DNA from 3 places in the Streptomyces sp. NPDC021019 genome. Region 3 is predicted to be linked to each of the others. Evidence: riboswitches for the same ligand, from Rfam matches in the RefSeq annotation. Region 3 holds a riboswitch; each other region holds the start of a gene.
The links. Region 3 has a riboswitch for cyclic di-AMP ahead of ACH4RG_RS21130 (transglycosylase SLT domain-containing protein). Riboswitches for the same ligand answer to the same signal wherever they lie in the genome.
Positions count from the first base shown of each region.

Region 1: another riboswitch for cyclic di-AMP. It lies ahead of ACH4RG_RS35750 (M23 family metallopeptidase); the one in region 3 lies ahead of ACH4RG_RS21130 (transglycosylase SLT domain-containing protein).
Region 2: another riboswitch for cyclic di-AMP. It lies ahead of ACH4RG_RS34495 (M23 family metallopeptidase); the one in region 3 lies ahead of ACH4RG_RS21130 (transglycosylase SLT domain-containing protein).

Region 1 is NZ_JBIRQR010000012.1:83,499-85,753, forward strand. It holds gene ACH4RG_RS35745 (PP2C family protein-serine/threonine phosphatase) at 1-718, shown strand, start outside; cyclic di-AMP (ydaO/yuaA leader) riboswitch at 945-1,097, shown strand; gene ACH4RG_RS35750 (M23 family metallopeptidase) at 1,109-2,140, shown strand.
Region 2 is NZ_JBIRQR010000010.1:115,988-118,242, forward strand. It holds gene ACH4RG_RS34490 (M16 family metallopeptidase) at 1-1,111, shown strand, start outside; cyclic di-AMP (ydaO/yuaA leader) riboswitch at 1,335-1,502, shown strand; gene ACH4RG_RS34495 (M23 family metallopeptidase) at 1,516-2,255, shown strand, end outside.
Region 3 is NZ_JBIRQR010000003.1:804,376-806,630, forward strand. It holds gene ACH4RG_RS21125 (FAD-dependent oxidoreductase) at 1-331, opposite strand, end outside; cyclic di-AMP (ydaO/yuaA leader) riboswitch at 784-971, shown strand; gene ACH4RG_RS21130 (transglycosylase SLT domain-containing protein) at 977-1,819, shown strand; gene ACH4RG_RS21135 (GMC oxidoreductase) at 1,966-2,255, shown strand, end outside.

The DNA of each region.
Region 1 (2,255 bases), on a different contig from region 3:
CGAGGCGGCCCAGGCGGACGAGTTCGTGGGCGGCGACCTGTTCGCCGTCGCGGACACCCCGTACGGCGTGCGTGTGGTCGTCGGCGACGTACGCGGCAAGGGGCTGGACGCCGTCGAGGCGGTGGCGGTGATCATCGGGGCGTTCCGGGAGGCGGCCGAGCAGGAGCGTTCGCTGGAGGGTGTCGCGCAGCGGCTGGAGCGGGCGCTGGCCCGGGAGGGGACGCGGCGGTACGGGCTGGACGCCATGGAGGGGTTCGTCACCGCCGTGCTGGCCGAGATCCCGCCCGGTTCGGCTTCGTTGCGCCTCGTCAACCGCGGTCACCCCGAGCCGATCCTGCTGCATGCCGACGGCGCCCTGGAGGTGCTGGCGCCCTCGGTGCCCGCCATGCCGCTGGGGATGGACCTGGGGGTGTGGCCGGACCGCTCCGACGAGTGGGCGATGCCCGCCGGGGCGACGCTCCTCGCCTTCACGGACGGCCTGTCCGAGGCCCGGGACCCGAACGGGGTCTTCTACGATCCGGCGGCCCGGCTGCGCGGCCGGATCTTCCCCGGTCCGGAGGAGCTGCTGTCGGCGCTGACGGACGACGTACGACTGCACACCGGTGGGCGGACCACGGACGACATGGCGCTCATCGCGGTCGGGCGGCCGGCGGAGGGGCAGCCCGTGCCCCGGACGACGGTGAAGATCGTGGGCCGGGGCGATGACGCCGGGCGATGACACGGTGCGTAGTCGAAGGGCGCCGCTCCGCATAACATTTGACACACCGTCAGAAAAAGTGATGTGGCTGAGTCGCGGTCAAGTCGCCCGATTGCGCCCGGTTGCCACCCGTACATCCCTGCCGTGCTCGTTAATGATCAACAGGAACAGCTTGGAATAGGGCCTGTCCGTCTATTAACGTTCGATAACGCAGCGCGGTCGTCACAGCCGTCGTCAGAGACGGCGCCGCGCGCGAGCGCCGAATCCCGCAAGGGAACCGGGGAACCACCTACATGGGGTGAATCGGACGCCTGCGTCTCGTGAGAGACGGAGGGGCCCGTAGGAGACCTTCCTGCTCCGAACCCGTCAGCTAACCCGGTAGGCGAGAAGGAAGGAAAGGAGTGCGCCCACGTGGCGTCCAACAAGCCTGCCCCTGAGGCCCCGTCACCCTTCCGTGCCGACATCTTCGGTGGCGAGGAGCGCACCTGGGAGGAGTGGAACCCCACCGCGGAGTCCATCCGTCCCGTGCGCGGCAAGCACCGCGTGGCCAAGCAGCGTGGTCTGGCCCGTAGCTCCACCGTCCTCGGAGTCGGTGTCATAGCGGCCGTCGGTGCGGGCGGTATGGCCACCGCGCAGGACAAGGCGCCGGTCTCCATCTCTCTTCCCGATTCCATCGTGGACAACCTCCCCGACGCCAAGTCCCTTCCCGGCGTCGGGTCTTTGATGTCCGACGAGGCGGAGCCCGCCCCGGTCGCCGCGTCCGCGCCGCTCACCACCGCCGGCCTCACCACCGCCGAGGCCGAGCAGGGCACCGACGCGGGCGAGGCGCTGCGCGCCCGCATCCTCCAGCAGGCCGAGCAGCAGCAGGCCAGCGCCGACGCCGAGGCCAGGGCCGCCGCCGAGAAGGCAGCGGCCGAGAGCGCCGCCGCCGAGGCCAAGAAGCAGCAGGACGAGGCCGAGGCCGCGGCCGCCGCGAAGAAGAAGGCGGCCAAGGAAGCGGCGGAGAAGAAGAAGGAGGCCGAGCGGCTGGCCAAGCTCGCCGCCAGCTTCTCCCTCCCCACCTTCTCGTACACGATCACCTCGACCTACGGTCAGTCCGGCGCGCTCTGGTCCTCGGGCCAGCACACAGGTCTCGACTTCGCCGGGTCGGCCGGTGCGCCGCTCAAGGCCGTGCACAGCGGCACGATCACGTCGGCCGGCTACTCCGGTTCGTACGGCTACCGCACGGTCCTCGAACTCGAGGACGGCACGGAGATCTGGTACGCCCACCAGTCCTCGATCGAGGTCTCCGTCGGTCAGAAGGTCACCACCGGCCAGACCATCGGCCGCATGGGCGACAGCGGCAACGTCACCGGCGTCCACCTCCACCTGGAGGTCCGCACCGCGGGCGGTTCCGCGATGGACCCGATGGCCTGGCTCAACAGCAAGGGCCTGAACGTCTGACCTCCCGGCCCCGCGGCTGACGTCCTTCGTCGCCGCCCCGCAACCCCGGCAGCCCTGACGCACACCCCCCGACGTCAGGGCTGCCGGTCTGTCCGGGGACGGTACGGTCCGGCGG
Region 2 (2,255 bases), on a different contig from region 3:
GCGCTGCGGCGCCACGCTCGACGCGCACGCCGACCACCCCGGCGTCCGGGTCTCCCTGGAGGTCCCGGTCTCCCGGCTGGCCAAGGCCCTCGGGCTGGTCGCCGAGGCGCTGCGGGCCCCGGCGTTCGACGGGAGCGAGATCGAGCGCCTCGTCGGCAACCGTCTCGACGAGATCCCGCACGAGCACGCCAACCCGTCCCGGCGCGCCGCCAAGCAGCTCTCCAAGGAGCTGTTCCCGGCCACCGCCCGGATGTCCCGCCCGCGCCTGGGCACCGAGGAGACCGTCCGGCGGATCGACGAGAGGGCCGTGCGCGCCTTCTTCGACGCCCATGTCCGTCCGTCCACCGCGACGGCCGTGATCGTCGGCGACCTGACCGGTATCGACCTGGACGCGCTGCTGGCGGAGACCCTCGGCGACTGGTCGGGCAACGCCGGTCAGGCCCGCCCGGTGCCGCCCATCACCGCGAACGACACCGGCCGCGTCGTGATCGTGGACCGGCCGGGCGCGGTCCAGACCCAGCTGCTGATCGGTCGCATCGGCGCCGACCGGCACGAGCGTGTGTGGCCCGCCCAGGTGCTCGGCACCTACTGCCTGGGCGGCACCCTCACCTCCCGGCTGGACCGGGTGCTGCGCGAGGAGAAGGGCTACACCTACGGGGTGCGGGCCTTCGCCCAGGTGCTGCGCTCCAGCGGCCCGGACGCGGGCGGCGCGGCCATGCTCGCGATCAGCGGCTCGGTGGACACGGAGTCCACCGGACCGGCGCTGGACGACCTCTGGAAGGTCCTGCGGACGCTGGCCGCCGAGGGGCTGACCGACGCCGAGCGTGAGACGGCCGTGCAGAACCTGGTGGGCGTCGCCCCGCTGAAGTTCGAGACCGCCGCCTCCGTCGCGAGCACGCTGGCCGACCAGGTCGAGCAGCACCTCCCCGACGACTACCAGGCCCACCTCTACGCCCGGCTCGCCGAGACGGGCACCGTGGAGGCGACCGCCGCCGTGGTCAGCGCCTTCCCGGTCGACCGGCTGGTCACGGTGCTCGTGGGGGACGCCGCCCGGATCGAGGAGCCCGTGAAGGCCCTCGGCATCGGAGAGGTGTCCGTCGTCACCGGCTGACTCAGGTGTGGCCCACCGCCGCGAACAGGACCCCGACGAACGCATATTCGTCGGGGTCCTTCCCTTTTTGGTCGATTAACCCAATCCATCACCTTTGGGAGAGAGGATGCCTGTCTGCCCTGTGGGATGTACGACAAATCCCCTGGTCCGTTTGGCGATGGGAAGCCGCCCGGCCTAGCGTCGGCTCGGCTGTCCGCCACCCGTATGCCGCAGCCGCGGCGCCGGGCAGCCATCGCCGAGTCCCCGTCAGGCGCGAGCCTGGGGAGCCGGGGACCCACGCAGTCCCTGGGGTGAATCGGAGGTCCGTGCCGCGAGACCGGCGCGGGGATCCGTAGGAGACCTTCCTGCTCCGAACCCGTCAGCTAACCCGGTAGGCGAGAAGGAAGGAAAGGATCAGCCCCTCCATGGCGTTCACCCGTGCCACCGGGAAGCACCGTGCCCCGAGCCGCCTCACGCGCCGGAGCGCCCAGGCCGCCGGCATCGCGGCTCTGGCCACCACCGGAGTCCTCGGCTCGCTGGCCTCCCCGGCCCTCGCCGCGGACACCGAGGCCGCCCAGGTCGCCGACACCGGCCTCACCCAGGCCGTCGCCCTCGACGCCACTCTCGCCGAGCAGATAGACGCGCAGGCCCACGCCCAGAAGCAGCAGGCCGACGCGATCGCGAAGGCGAAGGCCAAGGCCGCCGCGGAGGCCCGCGAGAAGGCCGCCAAGGCCAAGGCGAAGGCGGAGGCCGAGCGCAAGGCCGAGGCCCGCGCCGAGGAGATCCGTGAGGAGAAGGCCCGCGCCGCCCGCGCCGCCGAGCGCGCCCGCCTGAACGCCTTCCACCTGCCGGTCGCCGGCTCTCACGTCACCACCGGCTACAAGTCCGGCGGTTCGCTCTGGTCCTCCGGCAGCCACTCCGGCGTGGACTTCATGGCCGCCTCCGGCAGCTCCGTCGTCGCCGTCGGCGCCGGGACGGTCGTCGAGGCCGGCTGGGGCGGCGCGTACGGCAACAACATCGTGCTCCGGATGACGGACGGCACGTACACCCAGTACGGCCACCTCTCCTCGATCGGCGTCTCCGTCGGCCAGAGCGTCTCCTCCGGCCAGCAGATCGGCCTCTCCGGCTCCACCGGCAACTCCACCGGCCCGCACCTGCACTTCGA
Region 3 (2,255 bases):
CCCGGTCGGCCTCGGCGCCGGTGGAGAAGATCACCGCGTCGTAGAACGACCGCAGGTCGTCCAGGCCGATGTCGTGCGGGTAGCTGACGTTTCCGAAGAGCCGGATCTGGGGCTTGTCCAGCACCTGGTGCAGAGCTTTGACGATGCCCTTGATCCGCGGGTGGTCGGGGGCCACGCCGTAGCGGATGAGGCCGAAGGGCGCGGGCATGCGCTCGAAGAGGTCGATGGAGACCCCCGGGTCCTGGCAGACCTCGGATTTGAGCAGCGCGTCCGCAGCGTAGATACCGGCGGGGCCGGCTCCGACAATGGCGACGCGGACGGGGCGTGTCATGGCGTGGTGATCCTTCGGGGCGGGCGAACGCGGGCAGGTACAGCGTACGTCGGAGGTAAGGGTTGGCTTACTAGTCTCCACCGCACACCGTAAGCGATCGCCCCGCGGGCCCTTCGACCGGCCCCGCCTGGAGTGCCCGATTAGCCCGTTTTCTTGTGCCGGTATGGGCGATTTGGTTCTTTTGGGAATTCTGCTAAATAAGGGGCCTATTGGGGTTGCTGGGGTATTTGTTTGAGCTCATTTTCGCCATCGCCGCGAGGAAGTGGTGAGCGTCACGTCCGAAGCGGGCGACGCGGAAGCGGAAGCATCGGTTCCCTTCCGTGCGGGGAAAGTTGACGGCGTGACGGAATGATCCGATCCGGCGATTCCGCCTTTCGATCTTGCGCGGAAAAGGAGCTTCGGAATGTGGGGCTTGTTCTGTTCGATGTTTCTCGCCTACGGTCACCGTCAATCCGGATGGAACGCCGAATCCTGCCGCCGTCCGGGAATCCGAAACCCACTCACGTACGGCAGGAGCGGGGGACCCAGGTAAGTCGCCGATCCGTGACCGGAACGGCTTGGGGTGAAGCCGCACGAGCGTGCGGCCAGACATCTCCCGTCTGAACCCGACAGCTCACCCCGCAGGCGCCGGAGAGGAAATCCCCCATGCCCGCACAGGGTAAGCACCGTCGTTCCCAGTCCACCTCGCTGCGCCGCGGCCTCGCCGCCGTGACCACCGGTGGAGCCGTCCTCGCCCTCCCGGTGATCGGTGCCACCAGTGCCTTCGCGGCCCCGGTGCCCGCCGCCGCGCCGCAGCAGGCCGTGGCGCCCGCCTCGGTGGCCCAGGCGAATTCCGCCGTGCGGGCCGCGCCCGCCCAGCATTCCGTGGCGGCCGGTGAAACGCTTTCCAAGATCGCCCGCGAATATTCTGTCAGCGGCGGCTGGGAGAAGCTGTACGAAGGCAACCGGAAGATCATCGGAGATAATCCCGATCTCATTCAGCCCGGAATCAAGCTGATCCTCGGAACCACGGCCGAGGCCCCTTCGGGCGGTAAGGCGGACAAGGCCGCCCAGGCTTCCCCGTCCACCGCGCGCGGTGCCGAGGCGAACCGTGCCGACCGTTCGGAGCGCGTCAACGCCGTGCCCGCGGCAAAGGCCGCGCCGGCCGCCGAAAAGGCCGTCACGTACACGAACGACCTCGATGGCTGGATCAAGGAGTCGCTGGCGGTCATGGCCGAGCGGGGCATCCCCGGCACCTACGAGGGCATCCACCGCAACATCATGCGGGAGTCCTCGGGCAACCCGGTCGCGATCAACAACTGGGACTCCAACGCGGTCAAGGGCACCCCGTCCAAGGGGCTGCTCCAGGTCATCGACCCGACGTTCCAGGCCTACCACGTGCCCGGCACCTCGACCGACAGCTACGACCCGGTCGCCAACATCACGGCCGCGTGCAACTACGCCGCGGACCGGTACGGCTCGATCGACAACGTCTTCGGCGCCTACTGATCCTTCGCGCCCGCGCCCGAGGGGCCCCGGACCCCATGGTCCGGGGCCCCTCGGGCGTACCGGGAAGTTACCCCCAAGTTTCTCGTGACTTACCACGCGATCGACAGTAGAACCTGTTGCACTCTGTCGAGAGTGAGGGAAGGCACATGGAGGACACGACCATGATAGATGCCGAGGCCAAGGGTGTCTCGCGTCGAAGATTCATCGCTGGAACAGGTTCTCTTCTGGGTGCTGCGGCGATCGCCGGGCACACCGCACCCGCGTGGGCGGGCGTCCGGGCGGCAACAGCGCCGATCGGCTCCGGGGCCCGGGTGCCGGTACTGGTCGTCGGCACCGGCTACGGCGGCTCCGTGGCCGCCCTCCGGCTCGCCCAGGCCGGCGTCGACGTCCATATGGTCGAGATGGGCATGGCCTGGGACACGCCGGGCGCGGACGG